Regions from separate parts of the Ornithinimicrobium ciconiae genome, predicted to be linked through region 1. Evidence: predicted binding sites of a transcription regulator. Region 1 holds the regulator's gene; the other holds the start of a gene.
The links. Region 1 encodes HspR, which represses chaperone genes until heat shock. Its sites were predicted from a motif close to AAGTTGAGTCNNNNNGACTCAACTT; they were not measured.
Positions count from the first base shown of each region.

Region 1 (15,626 bases):
GTTGGTTGCCACCCAGGAGGAGATGGTGGTGCTGCACGACGACCTCACCCGCACCCAACGGGAGAGCGGCGCCCTGGCCGAACGGACCCGCCTCTCCCGCGACATCCACGACACCCTCGCGCAGGGCTTCTCCTCGATCCTGCTGCTGGCGCGGGCCGGGGCCCAGCGCGACGACCTCGCCCAGTTGCACACCCTCCTGAAGCAGATCGAGGAGACGGCCGGGGAGAACCTGGAAGAGTCACGACGGGTGGTCAACGCCCTGACGCCGGCGGCGCTGGAGGGGTCCGGACTGTCGGCTGCCCTGTCCCGACTGGTCGGCAGCCTGTCGCAGGAGACCGGCATCGAGGCGCACTTCACCGCCGATGGTCCGGTGGCACCGCTCGCCACGGCGCAGGAGGTCGCTCTGCTGCGGGTGGCCCAGAGCGCCCTGGCCAATGTGCGCCAGCACTCCGGAGCCACTCGTGTCATGGTCACGCTCACGACTGCGCCGGAGCAGGTGCGACTGGACGTGGCTGATGACGGACAGGGGTTTGATGTGACGGACTGGGAGGAGGCAGCGCCGTTGCCTGCGGCACGTGGAGGGTATGGCCTGCGCTCGATGCGGGAGCGGTTGCGTGACCTCGGCGGTGACCTCGTCCTCGAGTCCGCTGCCGGTGACGGCACCGTACTCGGAGCCCACCTGCCGCTGGCCGCCGACGTGGCCGCGCACGACCGGGGCGGGCGTCCGTGAGCGGACGGCCGGGCACGGATGGAGGTGCGGAGATGAGTGTGCGGGTGCTGCTGGTCGATGACCACCCCGTCGTGCGTTCCGGGTTGCGGGCGGTGCTGGAGGCCACCGGTCGCGTCGAGGTGGTGGGTGAGGCGGCCTCCGGGGAGCAGGCGCTCGCACTAGTGCCGCGGCTGACCCCTGATGTGGTGCTGATGGACCTCAACCTGGGGGAGGGGATGGATGGCGTGAGCGCCACGACCCGCATCCTGACGGGCGGGGCCGGCGAGCAGGCCCCGGCCGTGCTGATCCTGACCACCTATGACCACGACACCGACATCGTGCGGGCGGTCGAGGCGGGTGCCTCCGGCTATCTGCTCAAGGACGCCTCGCCGGAGACGATCGCGGACGCTGTGGCCGCCGCCGCGCGTGGGGAGACGGTGCTGGCCAGTGGCCTGGCGCAACGACTGGTGAGCCGGATGCGGGCACCGGCCGAGCCGGCCCTGACCCCACGTGAGTTCGAGGTGCTCCGGTTGGTGGCACAGGGCGCCGGCAACCGAGCGATCGCCAAGGAGCTGTTTGTCAGCGAGGCGACGGTCAAGACCCACCTGGTGCACGCCTATGACAAGCTCGGCGTCGACAACCGCACGGGTGCGGTCACCGCGGCCCGGGAGCGCGGGCTGCTCTGACGGGCAGGAAAGTGGGTTTCCCCGTGAGGCGCCGCCCTGGCCGCGCTGCACGACGGCGGGGTTGCGCTCGAGGAACAGGTGACCGCCGGGGATCGCGAGGTGGTGGAGGGGACGACCTGTCGTGGTGGTAGCCGGAGACTGGGGTGCAAAGTCGGTCACCGGTGACCGCTTCTGCACCCCACTGACTGGGACCTGACCGGCCCAACGATCACTCAGGCGAGCCGGTCACCAGGATGGACTCGCCGGCATACGAGACGACAGCGCCGGGACGGATCTGGATGCCGCGGCGCATCACGGTTTCGCCGTCCACAGTGACCTCGCCGTTCTCGATGACCATGCGGGCCATCGCGCCGTCCTGCACCACCCCGGCGAGCTTGAGCAGCTGACCGAGGCGGATCGACTCGTCCCGGATCGGGACCTCCAGGTGCTTGCTCATGGTCTCCAGACTACGCGGTGAGAGCGTGGCTGCTGCGCCGAGGAAGGACGTCAGGCCCCCCACTCGTCGCGGGTCTCCAGCGGGTGTGCCTGGTAGGCCTCCAGGTCAGCCTTGTCGATCCCGGCCTCCCGGCGCTCACGCAGGAGGGCGCTCCGGCCACCCCTGCACGGTTCTCCGCGTGTTGTGTGGGTGACCGGTCACGGGGTGCGCAGCACACGCACGGGGTCGCGCGTGGCGGCGTAGAGGGCGGGGAGGACCGCGCTGGCGACCGCCGCGAGCACCGCCAGGATCGCTGTGCCAGCGGTGAACTGCCACGGCGGTATGGCGGCGAGCCGGCTTGCGAGCCACAGCCCGCCGCCCACTCCTAGCGCGGCACCGAGCAGTGCGGGAAGCAGGGTGCGGCCCATCACCATCGCGATGATCGCGCCGCGGGTGGCGCCCAGAGCCCGACGTCGGCCCAGGTCCTTGCGACGGACCAGCACGTCGGCGAGCACCACGATCGCGACGAGGAAGGCGCCGCCGCCGAGCACGCCGAGGAGTAGGGTCCGGCCGAAGGTGCCCAGGTCTGCGGCGACCTCGGCCTGCAGCTCGGCCAGGGCGACCGGTGACTGGATCGAGATGGAGTCGAACTCCGGCGGAGCGACCAGCCCGATCACCGCCGACTGCGCGGCGGAGGCGACGGTGGAGTCGGTGACCACGACATAGAGCGAGTCCGACGGGACGCCGGGGTCGGCTGCGATCACCAGGCCGGCGGCATAGGCACCGAATGGCTCCTTGGAGGAGAAGGACCCCACCACGGAGTAGTCACCGACCTGGGTGCTCGAGGCCAGCTGGACGGCGCCTACCGGGTCGTCCATGCCTAGGGTCTGCTGCGCCTGCTCGGCGACGAGGGCCTCGCCCGGGCCCGGCCAGCGCCCGGCGGTCAGGGTCAGCACCTCGCTCAGGTCGCCGTCGATGGTCCAGGCCGGCACTCGGGTGCCTCCCGCGCCGACCACCTTGTTGACGACGTCGACCGGGATCTGCACGCCGACCGCACGCTCGGTGACGGACAACTCGCGTGACTGCTGCACCACGGCGGGCGTGATGAGCTCACCGTTGCGGGTGTCGGTGACGACCAGGAGTCGGGAGCCGGCCGCGTCCAGTCGGTCCGCGACCTGCTGCTCCGCGGCGGCGGTGCGCCCGACGGTGGCCAGGGTGGCCGCGCACATGATCGCGACCAGCAGCGCGACCAGTGCGGTGGGCACCTTGTTGGCCCAGGCCGTGGACAGTGACTCCCGCACCAGGGACAGGAACCTCACGGTGCCCACCTCATGGCGTCGGCTACCCGCGGCCCCACCTGGTCGGGCCGCACCTGCTGTGTCATAGGGCCAGCACCTCGTCGGCGTGCTCCAGCACGAACGGGTCGTGGGTGGCGATGACCACGGTCCGCCCCGAGCCCTTCTCGTCGCGGCCGTGGCTGGTCGCGCGGGTCAGGGCTGCCAGCACCCCCTCGGCGTTGCCGCGGTCCAGGTTGCCGGTGGGCTCGTCGGCCAGGACCACGGCCGGGTCGGTCACCAGGGCACGGCACACCGCGACGCGCTGGGCCTGCCCGCCAGAGATCTCACCGGGCTTGTGGTCGGCGCGGGCCGCCACCCCCATCTGCTCAAGCAGCTCCCTGCCACGGGAGCGCGCGCGCCGAGGTGACCACCCGGCATACAGGGCCGGCTCGATGACCGAGTCCAGCACGATGCGGGAGGCGTCGAGGGCGGCGTCCTGGAAGACGAAGCCGATCTGGGCCGCGCGCAGGCGGGAGCGCACGGTGTCGGAGGCGCGGCTGACGGGGTCCCCGGCCAGGACCACCTCACCGCGGGAGGGGGTGAGCATCAGACCGAGGACATAGAGCAGCGTGGACTTCCCGCGCCCCGACGGACCGGTCACGGCAGTCACCTTGCCGGGCGTGAACTCGTGGGTCAGCCCGTCGAACAACTCCTCCCCGCCGCGGGTGTAGGCGAAGGACAGGTCCCGCACCGCGAGCACGTCAGCCCTCCGTCGAGGGGGTCTCGTCGCTGCCCTCGTCCGCAGGTGGCTCCGACTCCTGCGGCGCGGGCTGTGGAACGGGTGCGGGAGCGCCAGGAGTGCCGGACAGTGCCTGGACGCGGGTGCCGACCTCGATGCCGTCCACGATCGCGATGCCGCCCCCGGAGCCGCGCACGGTCACCTCGGTCTCGCCGGACTCCGTGATGACGTATGCCGACCCGTCGGCCCGGGTGTGCACCGCGGCGGCGGGCACTGCGGTGCCCTCGATGCGGGGCACGATGACGATCTCGGACCGGAGGGTCACCTGGGCGTCGCCGGGCAGGGTGTCGCACGCCTCGCCACAGACGGGACCGCCATCGGGGGCGGTCAGGGAGAACTCGGTGTTGCCGAACTCGTCCTGCTCGGAGCTGTTGATCACGGCGTCCCAGGTGTGCTCCTGCCAGGTGATCTGCACCATGGCCTCGGCCGGGATCATCCGCGCCTGGTCCTGGGTGACGACGAGCACGAAGTTCTGCTCACCGGTCGGTGCGAGCACCGACTCTTCCCCGCCACCGAGCGTGGCCCCGCGCACGATGGTCTCGCCGAGCTGGACGACGGTGGGCAGCCGGTCGACCGCCACCAGCTCGCCCAGCGGGATCGTGCCGGTCTGCTTCTGCCCCAGCTCTTTCTGCCAGGCCTTGACGGCACGCTCGGTGCGCCAGCCGAAGTCCCCGTCGGCCTGACCAGCAAGAAGCTCCAGGTCGATCAGGACCTGCTGGAGCTGGGCGACGTCGTCACCCTCGACGTCACGGGCCAGGTCACGGTAGAAGGGCACCTCGCCCTGGGCCACCCGCACCGGGGTGCCGGCCACGACATAGATCGTGTCGCCCTGGTCGACCTCCCCCGGGGAGGCGCTGAGCACGACTCCCGGCAGCGCGTTGGAGGCCACCGTCCGGGCCGGCTGGCGCAGTGTCGTCGACAGGGGCAGGGTGCGCCCCACGCTGGAGTTGGTCGCCTCGGCCCATACGACATCCGGTGCCGAGCTGGTCGCCTCCGGAGTCTGCGGCTCCAGGGTGGCGCGCGCCGCCCACCAGCCCGCACCGACTGCGAGAGCCAGGGCCACCACACAGGCCACAAAGATGGCGAACCCGCGTCCCCGACGTCCTGAACCCACCGACCAACCACCTTGTCCGTTCGTGGATCGACCCTGGAGGCATTGTGCGCGAGGGCAGGTCCCGCTCGGGCGCGCCCTCCCGCAATGTGACCTGATCGTGACGTCGAACCCGTCGCGTGGGACGTCGGACCCGGTACTGGGAACAAAGCCGCGAAGTAGCAAGTTGAGCCTAGTGCACTCAACTTCACTGAGTCTCGGTTTGACAATGACCGGGGTGAGGGCGCAAGTTGGTGAGCGAAGACCCGGCCGGGACGGCACGTCACGGCCACCACACGACATACAGGAGAGTCAACGCATGGGACGTGCAGTCGGAATCGACCTGGGCACCACCAACTCGGCGGTCGCCGTCCTGGAGGGCGGGGAGCCGCACATCATCGCCAACGCCGAGGGCGGGCGCACCACCCCCTCGGTCGTCAGTTTCACCAAGAGCGGGGAGATCCTCGTCGGTGAGATCGCCAAGCGTCAGGCGGTCACCAACGTCGACCGCACCATCCGGTCCGTCAAGCGCCACATGGGCACCGACTGGAAGAGCCCGGAGATCGACGGCAAGACCTACACCGCGCAGGAGATCAGCGCCCGCATCCTGATGAAGCTCAAGCGGGACGCCGAGGCCTACCTCGGTGAGGACGTCACCGACGCGGTCGTGACCGTCCCGGCCTACTTCGACGACGCCGAGCGTCAGGCGACCAAGGAGGCGGGCGAGATCGCCGGCCTCAATGTCCTGCGCATCGTCAACGAGCCCACCGCCGCGGCGCTGGCCTACGGCCTGGACAAGGGCAAGGAGGACGAGCTGATCCTCGTCTTCGACCTTGGTGGCGGCACCTTCGACGTCTCTCTGCTGGAGGTCGGCAAGGACGCTGAGGACGGCTTCGCCACGATCCAGGTGCGCGCCACCCACGGTGACAACAAGCTTGGTGGTGACGACTGGGACGAGCGTGTCGTAAACCACCTGCTGACCACGGTCAAGAACACCACCGGTGTCGACCTGGCCAAGGACAAGATCGCCATGCAGCGTCTGCGTGACGCCGCAGAGCAGGCCAAGAAGGAGCTGTCCAGCTCCACCAACGCCAGCATCAACCTGCAGTTCCTGTCGATGAGCGAGAACGGCCCGATCCACCTGGACGAGTCGCTCACCCGCGCACAGTTCGAGCAGATGACCAGTGACCTGCTGGACCGCACCAAGGCGCCCTTCGAGCAGGTCATCAAGGACGCTGGCATCTCCCTCAGCGAGATCGACCACGTCGTCCTGGTCGGTGGCTCCACGCGTATGCCGGCCGTCACCGAGCTCGTGAAGCAGCTCACCGGGGGCAAGGAGCCCAACAAGGGTGTCAACCCCGACGAGGTCGTCGCTGTCGGCGCCTCCCTGCAGGCGGGTGTCCTCAAGGGTGAGCGCAAGGACGTGCTGCTCATCGACGTCACCCCGCTGAGCCTGGGCATCGAGACCCAGGGCGGTATCCTGACCAAGCTGATCGAGCGCAACACCGCGATCCCGACCAAGCGCAGCGAGGTCTTCACCACGGCCAGTGACAACCAGCCGTCGGTGGGCATCCAGGTGTATCAGGGTGAGCGCGACATCGCGCAGCACAACAAGCTGCTCGGCAACTTCGAGCTGACCGGCATCGCGCCGGCCCCGCGCGGCATGCCGCAGATCGAGGTCACCTTTGACATCGACGCCAACGGCATCGTGCACGTGTCCGCCAAGGACCGCGGCACCGGCAAGGAGCAGTCGATGACGATCTCCGGCGGCTCCGCGCTGTCGAAGGAGGAGATCGAGCGCATGGTCAAGGACGCCGAGGCGCACGCCGAGGAGGACAAGAAGCGCCGTGAGGAGACCGAGACCCGCAACACCGCGGAGCAGCTGGTCTACTCCACCGAGAAGTTCCTGACCGACTCCGGTGACAAGGTGCCGGAGGACCTGCGTGGCACGGTCGACACCGCGCTGAACGACCTCAAGGAGGCGCTCAAGCCGGAGTCGGGCGCAAGCAACGAGGACCTCCAGGCCAAGATGGAGACCCTGTCCACCGAGAGCCAGAAGATGGGCTCGGCCATCTACGCGGCCCAGCAGACTGAGGGTGGCGAGGCCGGAGGCTTCCCGGGCGGCGCGGGCTTCCCGGGCGGTGACGGTGCCGGCTTCCCCGGTGCCCAGGGCACGGACGCTGACCAGAGTTCCACGGCCGACGACGTCATCGACGCCGAGGTCGTGGACGACGAGGAGTCCAAGTGACGGAACGCACCGGTGCCGGTGGGCCGTGGGACGGTGAGTCCGACGGCCCCACCGGCCCGGTGATCCGGGACAAGCGACGACTGGATCCAGAGACCGGTCAGGTCCGCGAGCCGGTCGCGCCAGCTGCCGAGGAGCCCGAGGTGGCAGGCGGAGACGACAACGCCTTTGCCGGCGACGTCGGGCAGGCGCTGCCCGGAGACGGACAGGACGAGGCTCCGGCCGCGGAGGGAGACGGGGAGCACCCCGACACCCAGCTCGCGGCGGACCGGCTTGAGGACCTGCGCCGCCTCCAGGCTGAGTACGTCAACTACAAGCGGCGCGTTGACCGCGACCGCGCTCGGGACCGAGAGACCGGAGCCGCCACCGTGGTGGAAGCCCTGTTGCCGGTCCTGGACGACCTGCACATGGCCAAAGAGCACGGGGAACTCGCCGAAGGGCCCCTGCTCGCCATCGCGGAGAAGCTCGAGGCCACGCTGGGCCGGTTCGGGGTGGAGCGCCTCGGTGCCGTCGGTGAGGTCTTCGACCCCGCCGTCCACGAGGCCCTGATGCACCTGCCCGAGGCCGACCTGCCCGAGGGCGCGACCGAGACGACGATCGTCCAGGTCATGCAGCCGGGCTTCAAGGTCGGCGACCGCGTGGTGCGCGCTGCGCGCGTTGCGGTGGCAGACCCGGCATGATCATGGTCGGGGCGGCGTGAGCGCGCCGCCCCGACCGGCCCCCTGTCCCCCTGGAGTGGCACGCGGCCGGTGCGGGTTCGGCATACGAGCAGCAAAACCACTCGGAAAATGCGGGTGGCGGCAGCAAAACCACTCGGAAAATGGGAGGTGAGGAACACATGGCCAGTCAGGACTGGTTCGAAAAGGACTTCTACGCGATCCTCGGTGTGCCCGCGGACGCCAGCGACAAGGACATCAAGAAGACCTACCGCAAACTCGCCCGCGAGTGGCACCCGGACGCCAAACCAGGTGATGCCGCGGCGGAGAAGAAGTTCAAGGAGATCGGCGAGGCCTACGCGGTACTGTCCGACCCGGAGCAGCGCAAGCAGTATGACGCCGTCCGCGCCATGTCGCGTGGCGGTGCGCGGTTCACCGCCGGCGGACCCGGGGCAGGGGGCGGCGCGGGCTTCGAGGACGTCTTTGCCCAGATGTTCGGCGGCGGAGGGGGCGGTGGCGGCACCCGGTTCAGCACCTCCGGGGGACAGGGCATCAACCTCGATGACCTCCTCGGTGGGTTTGGTGGCGGCGGTCAGTATGCCGGGGGCTCACCGTTCGGTGCCACCCGCGGACCGCGTCGCGGCCGGGACGTCGAGGCCCGCACCACGATCGACTTCATGCAGGCCGCGACCGGAGACACGGTCACCCTCCAGACCCCCGAGGGTGGACACATCACCACGCGCATTCCCGCCGGCGTCAAGGACGGCCAGAAGATCCGGCTGCGTGGCAAGGGGATGGCTGGCGACCCGGGCGCGCCCCAGGGAGACCTCATGCTGGTGGTCTCGGTGCGCCCGCATCCCGTCTTTGGACGGGACGGCAACAACGTGACCGTCGACCTGCCGGTCACGTTTGCGGAGGCGGCGCTCGGGGCCACGGTCCAGGTGCCCACGCTCGACGGCGGCACGGTCCGGGTCAAGGTGGCCCCTGGCACCCCGTCCGGACGGGTGTTGCGCGTCAAGGGTCGTGGCATCTCGACCAAGAGTGCCACCGGTGACCTCCTCGCCAAGGTCAGCATCATCGTCCCGCAGCGGCTCACCGACAAGGCCCGTGAGGCCGTCGAGCTGCTCGCCGCCGAGGAAGAGGGCACCGACCCACGTGCGGAGCTGCTCCGCCAGGCTCAGCAGTGACCCGATCCACCCGGCTTAGGCTGGTGGAGCCAGACCGTCGCCGGTGACCACGGGTCCGGCGACGCGCGGGCCCGACTGTCGACAGATCGCGAAGGAGGAGACGATGGCCACCAAGACCCGGCCGGACCAGGACACGCCTGTCTATGTCATCTCCATCGCAGCCGAACTCGCGGGCATGCACGCCCAGACGCTGCGGCAGTATGACCGCCTCGGGCTGGTCACCCCTCGACGGACCCGCGGCGGGGGACGACGGTACTCGGCCCGGGACATCGATCGGCTGCGCGAGGTGCAACGGCTCTCCCAGGAGGAGGGCATCAGCCTGGCCGGCATCCAACGGATCATGGAGCTGGAGCTCCAGGTCGAGGCGCTGCAGTCCCGGGCTGCCGAACTGCTAGAGCAGAACCGGACGCTGGTGAGTGCCCTCGAGGCGCGCAGCCGCGTCTTTGCTGCCGGGCCGGCGGGACAGACTGTCGTCATGCGGCCGGGCACCCGACCACGCCAGGAGCCAACCACCACGGCTGTTGCGGTGTGGCGTCCCCTGCCCTTCTGAATTCTCAGCCTGAACCCAAAGAACCGCCGGGCCGGAGCAGATGCTCCGGCCCGGCGGCCTTGGTGTGGTGAGCCCTAGGGCTCAGCGGGTGGGGTCAGCGTCAGCCGATCCAGCCCGGGTAGAGCTCGTTGAGGCGGTCCTCAACGCCCTGGGAGACAGCACCGGTGCCACCGACGATGACCACGCGCTCCGGCGAGAGCCGGTTGAGCTCGGCCACGATGGAGTTCGGCAGCTTGTCCTGACGGGTGATCAGGACCGGGACGTCCTCCGAGCCAGCCAGCGCGGAGCTGGACAAAGCGTCGGGGTTAGTCGGTGCCGCTGGCGATGTAGACGACCGAGACGTCAGCCGCGTAGTTGCTGGACACGTCCACCGCGGTCTCGTAGCGGTCCGCGCCGGAGAGGCGGTCGGTCGCACCGAGCTCGGTGGCGACGGCGTCGCTCACGGCGGCGGTGCCACCGAGGACGACGACGCTCTGCGGGTTCAGCTCGGCCAGCGCCTCAGCGGTCGCGGCCGGGACCGAGTCGGTCTTGGTCAGCAGGACGGGAGCGCCGTCCTTGCCCGCCAGCGCCGCACCGGTGAGTGCGTCGGGGTAGGCGTCGTCCATGCCGGAGGCCACGTACACGACCGGGAGTTCGGACGGGAACATCGACGCCAGCTCGGCGGCGGTCTCGTAGCGGTTCTCACCGGCGACCCGGCTCACGGTCGCGTCGAAGCGGTCGTTGAGGGTGTCCTCAACGACCTGGCCGACGGTGCCCGTGCCACCCAGGATCACGATGTTGGCCGGGTTGAGGGTCGAGATGTAGTCCGAGGTGGAGTTGGTGAGCTTGGCCTGCTTGGTCAGGAGGACCGGAGCAGCGTCGCCGTCCGGGGTCTCCATGGTGCCCGCAGCGGGGAACAGACCCTGGGCCGCGGCCGAGGAACCGGTCAGCGCGTCCGGGAAGCCCTCACCCGAGGTGACGTAGACGGTGTCCACCCCGTCGGGGTAGAGCTCGGAGACCTCACCAGCGGTGCGGTAGCGGTCCGGGCCGAAGACACGCTCGACCATCGGAGCCGGCTCCTCGTCCTCGAGGGACTCGAAGAGCGCGACCAGGTCCAGAGCACCCTCACCGAAGGTCGGGTTGTTGGAGTCGGGGCCGCCGCACTCCGGGTCCGCCTGGTCGACAGCAGCGCCGTCGAGGGCCGCGATGGTCGCGTCCTGGTCACCGATCAGCTCCGGGTGCTCGCTCCACAGCAGGGCAACAGCACCGGAGACGTGCGGTGCAGCCATCGAGGTGCCGTCGGACAGGCCGTACTCGCCGCCGGGCACCGAGGAACGGACGCCAGCGCCCGGGGCGGTGATGTCAACGCCCGGCGTGCCGTCCTGGCCGGGGCCACGGCTGGAGAAGTCGGTGATGGTGCGGCCGGGCGCGGTGGCGCCGACCACGTAGTGGGCGCCGTCGTGCCACGCCGGGTTGGAGATGGTGTCGCAGGGGCCGAGGTCCGGCGGGTCAACCGAGATGTTGGAGTTGCCAGCGCTGAAGACACCGAAGATGCCGGCAGCGTCCCAGGCCTCAAGGGCCGGGTCGAGCAGCGCGATGAGCTCGGGCTCGGAGTCCTGGTAGCCGGTGAAGCCCCAGGAGTTGTTGATGATGTGCGGGCGCATGTCCGGGTCGGCGCCAGTGCCGTCCACCCGGGTCGGGGCCGCGAACCACTCGAAGGCCGCGAAGACGTCCGCGCCGTCGACGCAGCAGCCGGTGGTGCCGATGAACTGGGCGCCGGGGGCGACACCGATCTGGTTCTCGCCGTCCTCACCGACCATGGTGCCGGTCACGTGAGTGCCGTGCCAGTGCGGGTCGGTCGGGGTGTCGCTGGCTCCGCTGGAGTCGAACCAGTTGTAGTCGTCGCTGCCGGTCTCGGTGCCGCGGTAGGCGTTCACCAGGGCCGGGTGCGAGGCGTCCACACCGGTGTCGAACGTGCCGACGACGATGCCCTCACCGCGGTTGTCGTAGGTGTCCCAGATCTCGGGAGCCTTGATGTCGTCAAGGCCCCACTCGGTGGCGTTGGGAGAGGTCTCCGCAAGGCCCTCGACGGGCTCGATGAGCTCCGGAACGAGCTCGGGGATGATCCGCTCCACGCCCGCGCCGGACGACACAGAGCTGACCAGCTCTGCGGAGGCGTCCTCGACGAAGACGGAGTTGTTGATCCAGAAGGTCTGGTAGTCGACGCCAGCGCGGTCCAGCTCGGCGAGCAGGTCGGCCTGGGTCTCCTTGGCGTGGGCCTGGAGGGTGTTGTAGACGTAGTCGCCCCGGTCCTCCCACGACATGCTGTGAGCGGCAGACAGGTCGGCCTGGTCGCCCAGCGACAGCCAGACGTCAGTCGTGCCGTTCGCCTCGAGCTGCGACTGGACCTCGCTGCTGATGATCGCTTCGTCGCGGTCGGTGGTCTCCGGCGCGGCGTTGGCGCTCAGAGCCGGCATCATGCCGACCGCCAAGCCCAACCCCGCGACGGCGACTACAGCGCCGCGTGCGGTTTCTTTCTTGTGAATCACGATTCCCCATTCGATCGAGCCGACCCGAGACGTCGCAACGCCTCAGTGCCGACGGTGGTGCAGGACACCCCCCACGGGCGCCCCCGACCCAAACTAGACATAGTGGCGCTGTCAGGTCAACCTGAGTCCTAGACGCTGTGCGGGAGAGCGTGATATTGCACTCACTGTTCAGGCGCGCGCAAACTCCCGGACCAGAGGAACGACGTCGGCGATCGAGTCGCACACCCGGGTCGGTCGGAAGGGGAACCGCTCGACCTGGTCTGCAGCGGTCGAGCCGGTCAGCACCAGGATGGTGCGCAGGCCGGCTTCCAGCCCGCTGATGATGTCGGTGTCCATCCGGTCGCCGATCATGACCGTGTGCTCGGAGTGCGCGTCGATGCGGTTGAGGGCGCTGCGCATCATCAGTGGGTTGGGCTTTCCGACGAAATAGGGCTCCACCCCGGTGGCCCGCGTGATCAGGGCGGCGACCGAGCCGGTGGCGGGCAGCGGCCCGTGCGCCGAGGGGCCGGTCGGGTCAGGGTTGGTCGCGATGAACCGTGCGCCGCCCTCCACCAGCCGGATGGCCCGGGTGATGGCCTCGAACGAGTAGGTGCGGGTCTCACCGAGCACGACGTAGTCCGGGCTCCGCTCGGTCATCACATAGCCCACGTCGTGCAGCGCGTTGGTGAGTCCGGCCTCGCCGATGACATAGGCCGACCCGCCCTCACGCTGGTCGGCCAGGAACTGTGCGGTCGCCAGGGCCGAGGTCCAGATCGCCTCCTCCGGCACCTCGATCCCTCCGGTGGCCAACCGGGCTCGCAGGTCCCGGGGGGTGAAGATCGAGTTGTTGGTCAACAGTTGGAAGCGCGTGCCGGTCTCCACCAACTCGGTCAGAAACTCTGCCGCACCGGGCAGGGCCCGCTCCTCGTGCACCAGCACCCCGTCCATGTCGGTGAGCCAGCAGTCCACGGGAAGCGTCTCGGTCATGAGTGACATCGTCCCAGGGCACCACGGATCCGACCACCCCGGCGCGCCGCGGTGAGATAGTGACCGCATGGACAGCGCGAGCGAGCCTGACGACACCGCGGGTCCGGGGCGGCCCGGGGCCGAGCACCTGCTGATCTTCCCCGAGCGGGAGACCGCACGGCAGGTCGCCGACGAGCTCCAGGATGAGGGCTTCGCCCAGGTCTCGGTCCTCCGGGAGGCGTCCCGGACCGAGGATGACGACGAGGCGCACGAGTGGGCGGTCCACGTCGTCGACCAACGGCTGCCTGACGCCTCCGGCGTGGGGCCTACGAGGGGCTCCGCGAGCGTTTCGCGACCCTGGCCGTGGACCACGACGGCTGGTATGACGACCCGGCAGACCCGCGACCACCCGTCACGGCCGAGGACCCGGGCTGATCTCCCGGTGGCTGGGCTGAACCTGACCTGACTGACGCCTGCTGCGATGGACGTTTCTCGATGATCTGGGCGATCGCCGCGACCGCGCTCGCGGGGTCCGCGACCGTGGTCGGTGGGCTGCTGGCGCTGCACCGAGGCCTGCGCCGGCGGGGCACCCTGTCCGCCGGTCTGGCCTTCGCGGCGGGGCTCATGATCGTGCTCTCGGTGGTGGAGATCCTGCCGCTGGCCCTGGCGGCACTGCGCAGCTCCGGGGTGGCGCACCACGGCTGGTGGACCGTCGGCGCGTTGGCAGCGGGTTGCCTGCTGGTGCTGCTCATCGACGCGCTGCTGCCAGAGCGCGTCGTCCGGGGCGTGAACTCCGAACCCCTGACCCTGCCACTGGACCACGACCCACGACTGATGCGCAGCGGGCTGCTGATCGCGGTGGTGATTGCGGCGCACAATGCGCCCGAGGGTCTGATGACGTTCCTGGCCATGCTGGAGGCACCAGAGCTCGGGGTGGGTCTGGCCGTGGCCATCGCGATCCACAACGTCCCCGAGGGCATGGCGATCGCTGCCCCCATCTATGCCGCGACCGGGGACCGGGGGCGCGCCCTGAGATGGGCGACGGTCGCCGGCGTCGCCGAACCGCTGGGAGCGGTCGTGGGCTACTTCGTGCTGCGCGCGGTGCTACCCGAGCAGCTGCTCGTCCTCACCCTGGCCCTGGTCGCGGGCATGATGATCGCACTCAGTGTGCGCGAGCTGATCCCGGCGGCCTGGCGCTACCGGACGCACCCGGCGCAGCCGCTCCTCGGGCTGCTTGCCGGCGGCGGCACGGTGTGGGTGAGCCTGGCCCTGACGTCCGCGCTGGCCTCGTCGTAATACTCGGTCTGTTGCGCAGTGTCGGGGCTTGTCCGCCTCCCTGAGCCCCGGCATACAGAATGGGTGTCGTGACCTTGCACCGCGACGCCCTCCGGGTCCTGACTGCGTGGGTTCCCCCGACAGGTGAGCAGGCTGCGCTCCGGGACCGCTTCGGGGGGCACCTCTATGACTGCCCCGACGGGATGCAGCGGTCGTGCTATCCCGACCACATCACGGCCAGCACGGTCGTCCTCTCCGACGACGGGCACCGGGTGCTGCTGACCCTGCACGCCCGCGCTCGCCGCTGGTTCCAGTTTGGTGGGCACTGCGAGCCCGAGGACCAACGGCTCGTCGACGCGGCCCTGCGGGAGGCCGCCGAGGAGTCTGGCATCGCCGGCCTGCGGATCGACCCCGTGCCGATCCACCTGGATGAGCACGAGGTGCCGTTCTGCGGTGACCGTCCTGGAGTGCACCACCTGGACGTCCGCTTTGTCGCGGTGGCGCCTCCCGGCGTCGAGCACGCGGTGAGCGAGGAGTCGCTGGACGTGCGGTGGTGGCCGGTGATCTCGCTCGGCCGGCCGAACGGACCGCCCGACCTGGCCGGGGAGCTCCTGGACGCGGTGCAGGCGGCGCGTGCCCGACTCGGGTGACCGCCTCGCACCTCCACATGCACGCGCGCCGTGTTGCGCGGGTGCGCAACTCGGGCCCGGCCACCTGACGTGGCCGGGCCCGAGTCGCGGAGGCGTCAGACTGGCGTGCTGGAGAGCACCGACGGGCCGATAAACCGGTTGGCCCCGATCTTGAGCCACCCGTTGGAGCTGAGCGTGCCGGTGACCTTGGTCCCGCGCGAGACCGTGTCGACCACGCCGTAGCCCCCGCTCGGGCCGGAGCGGACATAGGCCGCGCTGCTGGCGCTGACATAACGGGTGACCTCGCCGGGGTTCTCGCCGCCGTCGACGGGGTTGGTGGACAGCACGACGGAGCTGATGTACTGCCCGCCGGCGATCTTGAGCCAGCCGTTGCTCAGGGTGCCGGTGACCTGGGCCCCGCGGGCCTTGGATCCCACGATGCTGTAGCCGGTGCCGGGTCCGGAGCGGACGTTGGCCGCGGTGCTGGCGCTGACGTAGCGGGTGACCTCGCCGGGGTTCTCGCCGCCGTCGACGGGGTTGGTGGACAGCACGACGGAGCTGATGTACTGCCCGCCGGCGATCTTGAGCCAGCCGTTGCTCAGGGTGCCACTGACCTGCGCGCCGCGGGCCTTGGA
Region 1 is NZ_CP041616.1:4,013,788-4,029,413, reverse strand. It holds gene FNH13_RS18610 (sensor histidine kinase) at 1-730, shown strand, start outside; gene FNH13_RS18605 (response regulator) at 763-1,395, shown strand; gene FNH13_RS18600 (RNA-binding S4 domain-containing protein) at 1,604-1,831, opposite strand; gene FNH13_RS18595 (FtsX-like permease family protein) at 2,029-3,129, opposite strand; gene FNH13_RS18590 (ABC transporter ATP-binding protein) at 3,191-3,847, opposite strand; gene FNH13_RS18585 (peptidoglycan-binding domain-containing protein) at 3,849-5,000, opposite strand; gene dnaK (molecular chaperone DnaK) at 5,296-7,224, shown strand; gene FNH13_RS18575 (nucleotide exchange factor GrpE) at 7,221-7,901, shown strand; gene FNH13_RS18570 (DnaJ C-terminal domain-containing protein) at 8,060-9,064, shown strand; gene FNH13_RS18565 (heat shock protein transcriptional repressor HspR) at 9,168-9,614, shown strand; gene FNH13_RS19710 (cell wall-binding repeat-containing protein) at 9,715-9,909, opposite strand; gene FNH13_RS18555 (S8 family serine peptidase) at 9,920-12,142, opposite strand; gene FNH13_RS18550 (HAD-IIA family hydrolase) at 12,311-13,108, opposite strand; gene FNH13_RS18545 (ribonuclease E inhibitor RraB) at 13,176-13,553, shown strand; gene FNH13_RS18540 (ZIP family metal transporter) at 13,583-14,383, shown strand; gene FNH13_RS18535 (NUDIX hydrolase) at 14,452-15,012, shown strand; gene FNH13_RS19885 (transglycosylase family protein) at 15,108-15,626, opposite strand, start outside.

Region 2 (15,626 bases), 270 kb from region 1:
ATGTCTTCTGCGTCATAGCGCAGCACATCGGCGTAGGACGCCGAACCCGAACCGCCCGTGATGAGGTACCACGTGCCGTCCAGGTTGACCGCCCGGCCATCCATGTTGACCGAACCCAGCTGCGGCAGGTCGGTCCACGGTGCCTCGGCCACGCCGCGCGCAGCGGGCTCGGCCTGAGCAGCCAGACCGCTCGCGTGCTGGGCGAAGGAGACCTCAGCCTCGATCTCTTGCAGCGGAGCACCCTCGGTCTTGTGCATCTCGCTCATGAGCTCCTTGGTGCCATCGGCCCGCAGGATCTCAAAGTCGCCAGCGAGCTCGGACAGCGTCACCTCTGCAGCACCGGTGCCGGTGTTGCTGATCGTGAGCTTGTCGGTGACCGAGTCACCGAGCTGCACGTAGGTGGTGATCGAGTCGGGGCTGACGTCCACCAGGCCGGAGCCCAGCGTGAAGTCGGCCCGGACGGCGTCATCCTCAGCCACGTCAACCGACTGGGTCACGCTCTCGTAGCCACGCGCGGTGGCCTCGAAGTCGTGGGCGCCGGTCAGCGTCGAGAAGATCCAGTAGAAGCCGTCGTCGAGGTTCTCGTCGTCCGGAGTGGCCACGGTCGTCGCGGACTCCTCGGGAGCCTCGACGCTGGTCACCGAGGCGCCAACGATGCCCTCGCCGGTCTCGGCGCTGGCCACAGTGCCGACCACATAACCTCCGGCGATGCTGGGCTCACAGGTGCGGTTGCCGACGAAGACGTCGTCAACCTGCCACCAGTAGTCCCAGGAAGCGGAGTAGTGGAAGCGGACCTGCACATCGCTCTCACCGGCGGCGGTGGGCATCGGCAGAACGACCTCACCACGGCTGTCCGTCGTGTAGGTCGCCAGCGTCTCCCAGGTCTCGCCGCCGTCGATGCTCACGTCCACCTCACCGGACTCACCGGTGCCGAGGAAGGCGTTGTAGTCGTGCTTGAACCCGATGACGGGCTCAGCCAGCGCGCTCATGTCGACCACCGGGGTGACCAGGGAGGTGTCCTGGACGCCGCCGCTGCCGTAGTTGTCACTGTCGACGATCGCGTAGCCGCCCTCACCGCCGGTGAGGTTGCCACGGTTTCTCGAGTCGTCGAACAGCCAGACCTGACCGGTGCCCGCGTCGTCGGTCACCGTCCAGCCCTCAGGCGTCTCGGTGCCGTCGAAGGACTCGACCACACCCTCACTGCTGTGCGCATAACCGGGGGCGACACAGCTGTCGGCGTCCACGATGACCTGAATGTCCTGCACGACCTGCGGAACCCGCTTGGCGGACTCGCGCGACCCGGTGAGCGGTGCGCCCTGGGGGCTGACGACCACCGTGGCGGTCTCGTAGCCGGGGTACTGCGCCTCGACCTCCAGCGTGTAGTCGGCTCCGATCGGCAGGGCGAGGGTGTACTCCCCCGTGGCCGGGTCGGTGTAGGTGCTGACGTCGGTGCCCTGGACGGACACCTTCGCGTAGACGGGCCAACCGTGCCCAGAGCCATCGGTGACCACACCGGAGACCGCTGTGGACTCCTGGGCCTCCAGGTCGAAGTCCAGCGTCGCGGTCCCACCGGCGGGCACAGTGACCGACTCGGTCTCGGTGCCGTAGCCGAACTTGGAGACAGTGACGTCGTAGTCACCGGCCACCAGGAGCGAGGAGTAGGTGCCCTCCGCATCGGTGACGGTGGTGCGCTCTGCCTCACCGACGATGACGACGTTGGCCCCGGAGATCGCGTCGCCGGTGTCGGCGTCCGTGACCGTGCCGTTCAGCTCACCGGTGTCACCGGTGGGAGCCGCCTCAATCAGTGCCAACGCGTCGAGACGACCCTCACCGAAGACGTTGTTGTCGTCGGCTGTGCCACCGCAGGTCAGGTTCTCGGTGTCGATCGCGGTGCCATCGAGCAGGGCACGCGTGCCCTCGATGTCACCGACCAGCGAGGGGGCTGCCGACCACAGCAGCGCGACGGCGCCGGCCGCGTGCGGCGAAGCCATCGACGTGCCTGAGTAGTTGGCATAGCCGTTGCCGGGAACCGAGGACCGGATCGCGCTGCCCGGGGCGGCGATGTTGGGCTTGATCTCCCCGTCCTGACCGGCGCCCTTGCCCGAGGTGTTGGAGATGGCGTGACTCGAGTTGTAGTTGCCCACCGAGTAGGTGATGATCCGGCTGCCCGGCGCACCGGAGGTGTTGCAGGCCGGGCCACTGTTGCCGTTGGCCCACATGCTGAAGATGCCAGCGGCGTCCCAGGCCTCGATCACGTCCTCCATGAAGGGGTCGTTGCTCGGCAGCGTGGTGCCCCAGGAGTTGTTGATGATGTGCGGACGCTTGGTGGTGTCCGGGGAGGTCCCGTCCAGCTTGGTCGGCGCCAGCATCCACTGACCGGAGTCGATCAGAGCCTGGTCGCTCGGGCAGCAACCGTTGGCGGAGATCCAGGTGGCGCCGGGGGCGACACCGACCTGGTTCTCCCCACCGTCGTCACCCACCATGGTGCCGGTCACGTGGGTGCCGTGCCCGTTGCCGTCAGCGGGGACCTCGGGAGAGGTGCCCGCTGCGTCATACCAGTTGTAGTCGTGCGTGAACGTGCCGTCACCGTTGTTGCCGCGGTAGGCGTCCACGAGCGCGGGGTGGTCCCACTGGACACCGGTGTCGATGCTGCCGACCACGATGCCCTCGCCGTGCACGCCGTAGGTGCTCCAGACGTCGTCGGCGTTGATGTCGGCGACGCCCCACTCCACTGCCGAGGGCGACATCTCTCGGTCGGCCTCGACGAGCTCTGGCGCCTCGTAGGTCGTGGTCGGGTAGATGCCCTCGACCCCGGAGTCCGCGGCCAGCGTGCTGACCAGGGACTGGTCGCCGCTGGTGATGCGGATGGCGTTGGTGGCCCAGAACGCCTGGTAATCGACGCCGTCGGCGTCCAGCTGCTCGCGGATGTCCTGCTGGCTGGCGTCCGCGCTCTCGGTGAGGGCGTCGTAGACGGCCTGACCCCGCGCGTCCCAGTCGCTGATCGAACTGAACTGCGACATGTCCGGGCGCCCGTCAAAGCGCACCCAGAAGTCAGCAGCCCCCTTCTCCTCGATCTGGGCGCTGACCTCCTCATCGATCTTGTCGGTGGCTCCGACCTCTGCCATGGGCTGCGGGGGTTGGGCACTGGCGCCTGCCAGGCCGAATCCCGATGCCACGAGCGATGCGCCGGCTACTGCAGCCAGCCATCGACGTGCACGGTGTCCGTGTACGGCCACGACTCCTCCTCCATACGGTGGGTGACCCGAGGGTTGTCCCCGGTTATCAACCGAACCTAGGAAGATCCTGAGAGCCGGACAACAACATGAGATGGGCAACTCATAGGCAACGTATACAATTGTGGCGCAACGGAATTGATCTGGACAGCACAAAACCACCGTCCGCAGGGACGGTGTGCGGACCAGTGACTCAGTTGCCGACCGCCTCCTGCACCGCGGGTGTCGGTCGGTGTCCCACGAGTCTGAATCCGAGACCTCGGACCGCCTCCAGTTCCACCGGGACGCCGAGCTCAGCGAGCTTGAGACGGAGGCGGCCGACCGCTGCGTGCATGTGGGCTCCGTTGCCGAGGTAGGGCGTGCGCCAGCCCACCTGAGAGAGTTGCTCGAAGGTGGCGACCTCGCCCATCCGCGGCAGAAGGTGCTGCAAGAGGGCGAACTCCAGACGGGTGAGCATGACCTCTCGGCCAGCGGCAGTCAGGGACAGGCGGTCCTCGCGCAGCTGCAACGGGGCAGCCACCCCCGATCGGATCGGCTCGTCGGAGCACACCTGGTCCATCGGGTCGGCCCGGTGCTCGGGTCCGTCCTCGACCACGCGGCGCGGGGGGCGGACTCCCGCTCCGCGGTGTCCCCTGCTGGGCGCGGCGTGCCGCGCCGGGGAGGTGCGTCCGGGGCCGGAGCGCCGGCTTGGCGAGGCGCCCGGCAACTGGGCCAGGACCTGGCGCGCCTGGGTGACATCTCGCACGAGGAGGATCGGGGACGAGGCCGGGATGCCCGCGGTCAATGACAGGCGCTCCTCAGCGGTGTCTGCCACGACCACGACGAGGGGTTCGCACGCGAGAGGACGGCTGCCCTCGGACGCCGCCGCTGGATGGTGCTCCACCGACTCGACTCCTCCCCGGTCCCGCGGGCGCGGCCGCGCCCTGGGATCCAGTTATCCAGCAGTGGGCCACGCAAGCAAGGGGCTTGACCCAGATTTGACCGAAAGAATGCCTCGGGCGGGACAGCGGCTGGCCTGCCCCGTAGATCCCGGCCGGACAGCAGCACCCCGCCAGCCCTCGCACCCAGGGCGACGAGGGCAGCACCCCGCCGGCGCTCGCACCCAGGGCGACGACGGCAGCAGGCCCCCTCCGCGGTCGCGGAGGGGGCCTGCTGTGGTGCGATGTCGTGCGCGGTGCCGATCAGGCGCCGGGCTGTGCCTCCTCGACGGGCACGGTGTCCGGGGTCTCGGACTTGGCCGCACCGGAGAAGGTGAACTCCCCCGTGCGGTCCTCGGCCGTCGCGTCCACCAGGACGATCTGCCCAGGCACCAGCTCGCCATACAGGATCTTCTCGGAGAGCGCGTCCTCGATCTCTCGCTGGATCGCGCGACGCAGCGGCCGCGCACCCAGCACAGGGTCGTAACCCTTGACCGCGAGCAGCTTCTTGGCCACGGGCGTGAGCTCGATGCCCATGTCCTTGTCCTTGAGCCGTTCGTCCAGGCTGGCGACCATCAGGTCCACGATCTGGACGATCTCCTCCTGGGTGAGCTGCGGGAAGACGATGGTGTCGTCGACGCGGTTGAGGAACTCGGGGCGGAAGTGCTGCTTGAGCTCGTCCGTGACCTTGTTCTTCATGCGCTCGTAGTCGCTGGCTCCGTCGTTGCCACCCGAGAAGCCCAGGGAGATGCCCTTGGCGATGTCCCGGGTGCCGAGGTTGGTCGTCATGATGATGACCGTGTTCTTGAAGTCCACGACTCGGCCCTGGGCATCGGTCAGGCGACCGTCCTCCAGGATCTGCAACAGGCTGTTGAAGATGTCCGGGTGGGCCTTCTCTACCTCGTCGAAGAGGACCACGGAGAACGGCTTGCGGCGCACCTTCTCGGTCAGCTGGCCGCCCTCCTCGTATCCGACATAGCCGGGGGGCGAACCGAACATCCGGGACACCGTGTGCTTCTCGGAGTACTCGGACATGTCCAGGGTGATGAGGGCGTCCTCGTCACCGAACAGGAACTCGGCCAGCGTCTTGGCCAACTCGGTCTTGCCGACACCCGTGGGGCCGGCAAAGATGAATGAGCCTCCGGGGCGACGCGGGTCCTTCAGGCCGGCCCGCGTGCGCCGGATCGCCTGGGACAGCGCCGAGATGGCCTCGTTCATGCCGACGATCCGCTTGTGCAGCTCGTCCTCCATGTTGAGCAGGCGGCTCGACTCCTCCTCGGTCAGCTTGATCACCGGGATGCCGGTAGCCGCCGCGAGAACCTCAGCGACGAGCTCCTCGTCGACCTCGGCCACGACGTCCATGTCGCCGGACTTCCACTCCTTCTCACGCTCGGCGCGAGCCTGGCTGAGCTTGTGCTCCTCGTCCCGCAGACGGGCAGCCTTCTCGAAGTCCTGGGCGTCGATCGCCGACTCCTTCTCGCGCTTGGTGTGCGAGATCTTCTCGTCGAACTCCCGCAGGTCCGGCGGTGCGGTCATCCGGCGGATCCGTAGGCGGGCACCGGCCTCGTCAATGAGGTCGATCGCCTTGTCCGGCAGGTAGCGGTCGTTGACATAGCGGTCGGCCATCGTCGCCGCCGCGACCAGGGCACCGTCCGTGATCGAGACCCGGTGGTGGGCCTCATAACGGTCCCGAAGCCCCTTGAGGATCTCGATGGCGTGCGCCAGGTTCGGCTCGTTGACCTGGATCGGCTGGAAGCGCCGCTCGAGGGCGGCGTCCTTCTCGATGTGCTTGCGGTACTCGTCGAGCGTGGTCGCACCGATGGTCTGCAGCTCGCCGCGGGCCAGCATCGGCTTCAGGATGCTGGCCGCATCGATGGCGCCCTCCGCCGCACCGGCACCCACGAGCGTGTGGATCTCGTCGATAAACAGGATGATGTCGCCGCGGGTGCGAATCTCCTTGAGCACCTTCTTGAGACGCTCCTCGAAGTCACCGCGATAGCGCGAGCCAGCCACCAGCGAGCCGAGGTCGAGGGTGTAGAGCTGCTTGTCCTTGAGCGTCTCCGGCACCTCGCCGCGCACGATGTCGCTGGCCAGCCCCTCGACGACGGCGGTCTTGCCGACGCCGGGCTCCCCGATGAGCACCGGGTTGTTCTTGGTGCGCCGGGAGAGCACCTGCATCACGCGCTCGATCTCCTTCTCGCGCCCGATGACCGGGTCGAGCTTGCCCTCCCGCGCGGCCTGGGTCAGGTTGCGACCGAACTGGTCGAGCACCAGTGAGCCGGCAGGGGTGCCCTCCTGGGCTCCAGCGCCGACGCCCGCGGTGGCGGACTCCTTGCCCTGATATCCCGAGAGCAGCTGGATGACCTGCTGGCGGACCCTGTTGAGGTCAGCACCGAGCTTGATCAGGACCTGGGCGGCAACGCCCTCGCCCTCGCGGATCAGCCCGAGCAGGATGTGCTCGGTGCCGATGTAGTTGTGGCCGAGCTGCAGACCCTCCCGGAGGCTGAGCTCAAGCACCTTCTTGGCACGGGGCGTGAAGGGGATGTGACCGGTGGGCGACTGCTGGCCCTGGCCAATAATCTCCTGCACCTGCTCGCGGACCGCGTCCAGCGAGATGTCAAGAGTCTCCAGCGCCTTGGCGGCGACCCCTTCCCCCTCGTGAATCAGGCCGAGCAGGATGTGCTCAGTGCCGATGTAGTTGTGGTTGAGCATCCGCGCTTCCTCCTGCGCGAGCACCACAACTCGCCGGGCGCGGTCGGTAAACCGTTCGAACATCGTCACTCCTGACAATCGATCCGGGCTGGCCTGTGTGCTCTTGCCGCACGACCGTCCATACCCTGATGCTACTTGCGTCTGCTGAGCTCAACGCCGCCGTGCGCAGCACTGTTCCACACCAGCTCGCTCGTACTGCCCCTGTTCGCCCACGGCGTAGGCCTCCCCGCCGGGTAGGCACCTGCTGTGCGGCACGCTTCCCCTCACGGGCAACCTTCAGGAAGATGGGCCATAATCGCTCGCCGCACCACCCCCGACGGCCTTCTGGCCGACTAGGAGTCACATCCATGCAGCGTCGCACCACGCTCAGCCTGTCCCTCGTCCTGCTCGCGGCGAGCGCACTGACTGCCTGCACCTCGGGTGAGGACCCGGCAGAAACAACCACGACAGCCGGGCCGACGAGCGAGGGCGCCCCGACGCAGAACCCGGACTGGTTCTGTCGGCTGATCGCGAGCGAGGCCGTTGATGCCGTCACTGATGGCCGGTCGGCCGAGGCCCGCGAGGTGGAGGCGGTGAGCACTGAGGACGAGTTCCAGTGCGACGTGGTGCTCCCGACGGCCGACGGCGACACCGAGGTGGCGATGAGCCTGTCGATGCACCGCAACATCCCCGGCCTGGCTGACGAGCTGCTGGCCGAGGTGATGGCGATCGAGGGGGCCACCCCCGGGCCCGAGCACCTCGGAGTCTCCTACATCGCGGACACCCTGGCGGTGTCCGTCGTCCCGTGCAAGACCCGGGTCGGGGCCCTGGACGAGGAGCCTCCGGTGCCCTACGTCTTCGTGATGCGGGCACCGCTGGACACCGAGGGGGCGGCGACCGGGTTGCTGGACGACTCCCTCACCCGGCTGGCTCGGGAGACGGACCAGACCTACGGCTGCAGCCCCAGCCTGATCCACGAGAACAAGGACCGGGGCGACCAGACCGGCGGCCCCACCGGTGACGCTGACGACTCCTCGGTGACGACGGCTCCCTGACCTCAGCCGGCCTTCTTGGCCGCCGACTTCTTGGCAGTCGTCTTGCTCGCCGGCGTCTTGCTGGCCGTCGACTTCTTGGCGGTCGACTTCTTGGCCGGGCTCTTCGTGGACGTGGACTTCGCCGACGTGGACTTCGCCGACGTGGACTTCTTGGCAGGAGTCCGCGTCCCGGCACTCCCGGCCGCGGATCCCTTGCTGCCAGAACTGCCGGACTCCTCATCGTCCGAGTCGTCCGACCCGCTCTCCCCACGGGAGGCCTTGGCCCGGTCGACACTGCGCTGCAGGGCCGCGAGCAGGTCCACCACCTCGCCGGAGTCCTCCTCGTCGTCGCGGTCCGGCGACTCGGTGACGTCCCCACCCTCGATCTTGGACTTCACGAGTGCCTCGACAGCGATCTGGTAGTCGTCCTCGTGCTCCTCGTGCTCGAAATCACCGGCCATCGAGTCGATCAGCATCCGGGCCATCGCGACCTCGGAGTCCTTCGGCTCGGAGACCTCGTCGAGGTTATTCAGCTGGCCGACGTCACGGACCTCGTCGGGCCACAGCAGGGTCTGCAGCACGATCGCCTCGTCGATGACCCGCAGCACCGCCATCGTCATCCTGGTCCGGACCGAGACCGTCACGATGGCCACGCGCTCGCTCTCGCGCAGCGCCTCCCGCAGCAGACCGTAGGCCTTGGCGCCCATCGCATCGGGCTCGATGTAGTAGGCCTTGTCATACAGGATCGGGTCGATCTGCTCGATCGGAACGAACTTCTCGACCGAGATCTCCTTGCTGGAACGGTTGGGGAGCGAGGCAAGATCCTCGTCGGTCAGGATCACCGATTTCCCGTCCTCGGTCTCATATCCCTTGGCGATCTCCTTGTAGGCCACCTCCTCGCCGTCCGCTTGCGCAACCCGCTTGTAGCGGATCCGGCTCCCATCAGACTTGCGCACCTGATGGAAACTCAGGTCATGGTTCTCGGTCGCCGAGTAGAGCCGGACCGGCACATTCACCAGTCCGAACGACACGGCACCCTTCCAGATCGCTCTCACTGTTACAGGATGGACCCATGAGACCCATGCTCGCCACCTCGGGGCCCGGATCTGCGGGCAGCGCCGGGGTGCCCGACGGTGACGGGTGGGCGCACGAGATCAAGTGGGACGGGATCCGTCTGCTCGCCACCGTGCGCGAGGGGCAGTTGCGGCTGACCACCCGTAGCGAGCGCGATGTGACCGTCGCCTTCCCCGAGCTGTCCGGCCTCGCCGACCTGGGCCACGACCTGATCCTCGACGGCGAGGCGGTCGCCTTTGTCGATGGCACCCCGTCCTTCAGCCAGTTGGTGGAGCGGGTGCACACCACCTCGGCCACCAGGGCGCGACTGCTCGCGGACCGCCGCCCCACGACATACCTCGTCTTTGACCTGGTGAGCCTGGACGCCCTTGACCTGACCAGCCTGCCCTGGTCCACCCGGCGGTCGGCACTGGAGGAGATCCTGCCGGACCGGGCGCGCTGGCAGATCTCTCCGCAGTATGCCGACGGGCCGGATCTGTGGCGCGCCACCGCCGAGCAGGGGCTCGAGGGAATCGTCAGCAAGCGGGTCACCAGCACCTACCAGCCGGGGGTGCGGAGCCCGGACTGGCTCAAGTTCCCGCACCGGGAGACCTCCAGCCTGGTGGTCGGTGGGTGGCGTCCCGAGACGGGCCGCAGCCGGCTGGGTGCGGTCCTGGTCGGTGTGCCGGTCCCCGGTGGGCTGTCCTTTCGCGGCCGGGTGGGCAGCGGCCTGGCCGGGCGGGCGGGTGCGCGACTGGCCGAGCTCATCGAGAAGGTCCCGGTCGGTCCGTGCCCGTTCGTCGACGACGTGCCCGGACCGGACCGTGCCGGTGCGACCTGGCTGACCCCACAACTGGTGGTGGAGATCGCCTCGCTCGGGACCACTGCGGGCAGTCGACTGCGTCAACCTGCCTACAAGGGGTGGCGCAGCGATCTCACGCCGACGGACGTGGGTGCCGAGGAGAGGGATGGTGAGCTGTGATGGCTAGTCCTCGACAGGCTGGGTGTGCCTGATGGCCAGCGGTGAGGTCCAGAGCGTGCACGTCGCGGGCCGCACGTTGCGGGTCAGCAGCCTGGACAAGGTGATCTATCCCTCCCGGGGCACCACCAAGGGTGAGGTCCTGAACTACTACGTGCAGATCGCCGACCGTCTCCTGCCCCAGCTGGCCGGACGTCCGGTCACCCGGATCCGCTGGCCGCACGGAGTCTCCGGGGAGAGCTTCTTCGAGAAGAACGTGCCGAGCGGGGCCCCCGACTGGCTACCCCGGGTGGAGATCCAGGGGCACGGCTCGCGGTCCGGACGCACCAGCGTGACCTACCCGCTCGTGGAGGACCTGGCCGGACTGGTCTATCTGGTCAATCTCGGATCGCTCGAGCTCCATGTCCCCCAGTGGCGCGTCGACGTACACGGGGTGCCCCAGCCGCCCGACCGGCTCGTGATCGATCTGGACCCCGGCCCAGGCGCCGGGTTGGCCGAGTGCGCGACGGTGGCGGTGCTGGTGCGTGACCGACTCTCCGGGGCCGGGCTGGACTGCCGGCCGGTGACCAGTGGCAGCAAGGGCATGCAGCTGTATGCCGACCTCGACGGGGTGCGCACGTCGGACGAGGTCAGCGCGGTGACCAAGGCCCTGGCGCAGCACCTGACTGAGGAGCATCCTGACCTGGTGCTGTGGCAGATGACCAAGGCCAAGCGTGGCGGCAAGATCTTTCTGGACTGGTCGCAGAACAACGCCGCCAAGACCACGATCTGTCCGTACTCGCTGCGGGGCCGTGAGCAGCCACATGCTGCCGCGCCACGCACCTGGGAGGAGATCGAGGCCGCGGTCGCTGGACGTGAGCCGCTCACCCAGCGGCCTTTCCGCGACCTCCTCTGAGGCGACGCGGGGTGATGGTGCCCGGACCGGCACGCGGACCCGCGTCATACGCACGTTGCCCCAGACCCTCATGGGTCTGGAGCAACGGAGGTGCGGAGCTCAGTGAGCTGCGGCGTAGGCGTCCTGCAGCTCCTTGGAGACACGACCGCGGTCGCTCACCTTGAAGCCGTTGGCACGGCCCCACTCCCGCATCTTGGCAAGGTCGTCGCGAGACGCGCCGGCGCCCCCGCCCCGGCCTGCACGTCGGGTCTGGCGACGTCCCCCGGAACGTCGAGCCACACCAATCCACTGGGCAAAGTCGTCGCGAAGCTTCGCGGCGTTCGCGTCGGACAGGTCAACCTCATAGGTCACACCATCAAGCGCGAATTCGACCGATTCAGTCGCTTCTCCGCCGGTGAGGTCATCCACCAGTATCACTTGGACACGCTGTGCCATGTGCCACTCCTCTTTGTCTTGGGCCAAGGCCGCCGTCGGCGACGCTCAGTAATGTACCGTGAATTAAAGTCCACGACAAAACGAATTGGCTACCGCCACAGTGAAAGACCGTGTTATGACCTAGCGAGAGTGATGCTGGGGGGTCGACACGACAGGCGAACTGTCAGCGCGCGCTCAGGTTTTTGTGTTGTCGGACTCGTCAGACTTCTTCGCACGTGCCTCACGCTCTGCGTGCCACCGACGTTCTGCAGCCCGCTCACGCCTATCGGCCTCGACAATGCGCTTCATGATCACCGCGAAGAGAAACAACAACCCCACAGAGGGGATCAGGGCCGCAATGACGGGCCAGAGGCTATCCCACCACCCCATGTCAGACCTCGGGCTTCACAAAGGGGAACAGGATGGTCTCGCGGATGCCCACGCCCATCAGGAGCATCATGACGCGGTCGATGCCCAGGCCCAGACCACCCATGGGGGGCGCCGCGTGCTCCAGCGCCCGGAGGAAGTCCTCATCCAGGTGCATCGCCTCGTCGTCACCCTGGGCCGCCAGCCGGGACTGGGCCGTGAGGCGGTCTCGCTGCACGACCGGGTCAATGAGCTCCGAGAAGGCGGTCGCCCGCTCGGTGCCCGCGATGATGAGATCCCAGGCCTCGATGAGCCTGGGATCGCTACGGTGCTGACGCGCCAGCGGTTGGGCCGCCGGCGGATAGTCGCAGACAAAAGTGGGCTGCACAATCTTCGGCTCGACGAGTTCACCGAACAACTCGAGGGCGATCTTCTGCCCGTCCCAGGACTGCTCGATCGGCACTTCATGCTCGGCCGCGAGGGCGGCCAACACACTAGTTTCAGTTTCAATTGATATCGGCAGGCCAAGCTCGGTGGAAAGCGCCTCATAGAACGGGAGCCAGGCCCACTCGCCATCGAGATCCACGACACCATGTGTGGTTTCAATCTGCCGCGTTCCCACGGCCGCATCTGCCGCAGCCTGGATCATCTGCCGGGTGAGGTCTGCCATGGTGTGTTGATCGCCGTAGGCCTGATAAGCCTCCAGCATCGTGAACTCGGGGCTATGGGTCGAGTCGATCCCCTCGTTGCGAAACACCCGACCGATCTCATAGACGCGCTCGACTCCGCCCACCACCGCTCTCTTGAGGTGGAGCTCCAGTGCGATGCGCATCGTCATGGGCAGGTGGAAAGCATTGAGTGTCGTGTGGAACGGCCGTGCCGTAGCCCCTCCGTGCACCGATTGCAGGACCGGCGTCTCGATCTCGATATAGCCATCGCCCTCGAGGATCTGTCGGATCGCGCGAATCACCGCGGACCGGGCGCGCACCATCTGGCGGGCTTCGTCCCGGACGATCAGATCGACATACCGACGCCGGACCCGAGCCTCCTCCGACATGTCCTTGTGCAGCACCGGGAGGGGACGCAGCGCCTTGCTGGCCATCTGCCAGGACTGGGCCATGACGGAGAGCTCGCCGCGACGGCTCGAGATCACCCGGCCCTGCACGAAGACATGATCGCCCAGGTCGACGAGGGACTTCCACGACGTCAGGGACTCCTCCCCGATCTCGGCCAGGCTGAGCATCACCTGCAACCGGGTGCCGTCGCCGGACTGGATCGTGGCAAAGCACAGCTTGCCGGTGTTGCGCACGAAGACCACGCGGCCCGCGACACCGACCTCGTCGGTCGTCTCCTCGCCGGTCTGCAGGTGACCCCACTGCCGGCGCACCGCGTCGATGGTGTGGGTGACCGGCACCTGCACGGGGTAGGGCTCGATCCCGGCCGCCAGCATCTGGGCTCGCTTGGCGGTGCGCACCCGGACCTGCTCGGGGACGTCGCTGGTGTGCTCGTCCGGCGTGGTCTCGGGGTCAGGGGCGGAGGGTGCAGTCACCCGTCCAGCCTACCTAGCGGGCCCGGCGCATCCCGACTCGGCGCTTGACCCTCAGGGGTGACGGCCACCCAGCACCCCGCGACCCCGCCCTACATCACCCCGCGACCCGACGCCCCTGGCGACGGTCCGTCACCAGAGCGAGAGCCCACCCACGCCTTCCTCCAGACCCAGCAGCCAGCGCTTGCGCTCGACACCACCGCCATAGCCAGTGAGCTTGCCCGTCGACCCCACCACGCGGTGGCAGGGCACGATGATCGAGAGCGGGTTGCGCCCGTTGGCGAGCCCGACGGCTCGCGAGGCGCCGGGGCTCCCCAGCTCAGCGGCGAGCTGACCATAGGAACGGGTCTGCCCATAGGGGATACGCAGCAGGCACTCCCAGACGCTCCGTTGGAAATCGGTGCCTCGCGGCGCCAACGGCAGGTCAAAATCGGTCAGTTCCCCCGCGAAGTAGGCCGCCAGCTGGCTCGCCGCGGCCCCCAACACCTGGGGCGTCGAGTCGGAGTCGAGGGCTGTCCACTCTCCCCAGCCGGAGCGGTCCGTGTGCCGGTGCACGGCCATGTAGACACCGGTGAGAGCCACGCCGTCACAGACCAGCGTGATCTCGTCGATCGGACTCTCGACGACCACGTGGTGGGTGTTGGGGCCGGCCGGCTCCCGCCAGCGTGCCGCAGGACCCCGGTCAGGGAGGGTCGTCATCTGTCCATGGTGCACCAGGATGCTGACACTGCGCGGTATCGGCATCGCCCGCGGCAACCGCACCTCCCCCAGAGCCGGCTCAGCCCGAACCAAACCTCTCCAAAACTGCGCGCGGCAGCAACGAAACCCCTCCAAAAATCCGTGGAACAGCAACAAAACCCCTCCAGAAATAGGTGAGACTGGGCCCGTGGGTTGGCGGCGGTGGGACGAGGCGTGGCAGGAGGCGCTCTACGGGCCGGGAGGGTTCTATCGCCGGGCCGCGCCGGCGGAGCACTTCGCGACCTCCGCGCAGGGTCTTGGTGCGACCGGGGCACTGCTGGCCGAGTCGCTCCTGCTGCTGGCTGAGCGGCACGGTCTCACCCGCATCGTCGAGATCGGTGCCGGGCGGGGTGAACTGCTCACCGCCCTGGCCGCGATGAGCCCCGACACTGAACTGGTCGGGGTCGACATCGTCGACCGCCCGGAGCCTCTCCCACCGGAGGTCAGCTGGATCCGCTCCCCTGGTGGAGCACCCCTGCCCGACGAGCTGACCGGCCTGACCGACACCCTCCTGGTGGCCCACGAGTGGCTCGACGTGGTGCCCTGCCCCGTCGCGGCGCGCGGGCCGGACGGGACCTGGCATGCCGTCCTGGTCGCCCCGGACGGCAGCGAGCAGCCTGGCCCACCGGTGGCCGGACCCGACCTGGACTGGCTCCGCGGGCACCTGCCCGCCGAGGTCGACCGGGCGGAGATCGGCCGCCCCCGTGACGCGGCCTTTGCCGATCTGAGCGCACGGGTGCGGACCGGACTGGTGCTGGTCGTCGACTACGGCCACCTGGCGGCAGACCGCCCGCTCCACGGCACGCTCACCGGCTATCGCGACGGGACCCAGGCGCCCCCGGTGCCGGACGGCTCCTGCGACCTGACGGCTCACGTGGCACTCGACTCCCTGGGCGCCGACCACGTGCGGAGCCAGCGTGAGGCGCTGCACGATCTGCTCGGTCGGGCCGAGCTTCCCTCCCACGACCTCTCCCGCACCGACCCGACGGGCTATCTGCGCCTGTTGACCCGTGCCAACGCCCTGGCGACGCTGACATCCCCCACTGGGCTGGGTGCCTTCTGGTGGGCCACGTCGCTCCGCAGCAGCCCTGACCTCGGATAGCGTGGGGAGGGTGCCGCACCGCAACGCCCCGAGGGAACTCGACGTCGAGTTGGGAACCGCCGGACTGACCACCACCGAGATGGTGCTCAATATCGGTCCCCAGCACCCCGCCACGCATGGCGTCCTGCGCCTGCGCATCACCGTGGACGGCGAGCGCATCGTGGCGGCCGAGCCGATCGTCGGCTACATGCACCGCGGTGCCGAAAAACTCTTCGAGGTGCGCGACTACCGCCAGATCATGGTGCTCGCCAACCGGCACGACTGGCTGTCCGCCTTCAGCAACGAGATCGGCGTCGCGCTGACCGTCGAGCACATGCTCGGCATGGAGGTGCCCGAGCGCGCCACCTGGACCCGCACCCTGCTCGCCGAGCTCAACCGGGTGCTCAACCACCTGATGTTCCTGGGCTCCTATCCCCTGGAGCTGGGCGCGATCACACCGATCTTCTATGCGTTCCGGGAGCGCGAGGAACTGCAGGCCGTGATGGAGGAGATCTCCGGCGGCCGGATGCACTACATGATTGCCCGCGTCGGCGGCCTCCGTGAGGACATCCCCGAGGGCTGGCTGGACCGGGTCGACACGGCCGTGGCTGCGGTGCGTTCACGGATGCCGGACCTGGAGTCGATGCTGATCGACAACCCAATCCTGCGCGGTCGGACA
Region 2 is NZ_CP041616.1:3,744,239-3,759,864, forward strand. It holds gene FNH13_RS17350 (S8 family serine peptidase) at 1-3,125, opposite strand, end outside; gene FNH13_RS17355 (winged helix-turn-helix domain-containing protein) at 3,427-4,047, opposite strand; gene FNH13_RS17360 (ATP-dependent Clp protease ATP-binding subunit) at 4,415-6,925, opposite strand; gene FNH13_RS17365 (hypothetical protein) at 7,210-7,896, shown strand; gene ku (non-homologous end joining protein Ku) at 7,899-8,930, opposite strand; gene ligD (non-homologous end-joining DNA ligase) at 8,948-9,910, shown strand; gene ligD (non-homologous end-joining DNA ligase) at 9,942-10,802, shown strand; gene FNH13_RS17385 (histone-like nucleoid-structuring protein Lsr2) at 10,902-11,237, opposite strand; gene lysS (lysine--tRNA ligase) at 11,608-13,131, opposite strand; gene FNH13_RS17400 (methylated-DNA--[protein]-cysteine S-methyltransferase) at 13,261-13,827, opposite strand; gene FNH13_RS17405 (SAM-dependent methyltransferase) at 14,015-14,968, shown strand; gene FNH13_RS17410 (NADH-quinone oxidoreductase subunit D) at 15,048-15,626, shown strand, end outside.
Region 2: FNH13_RS17360 (ATP-dependent Clp protease ATP-binding subunit) is a predicted target of HspR. The motif match lies at 6,995-7,019, and genes of this name have one in related genera.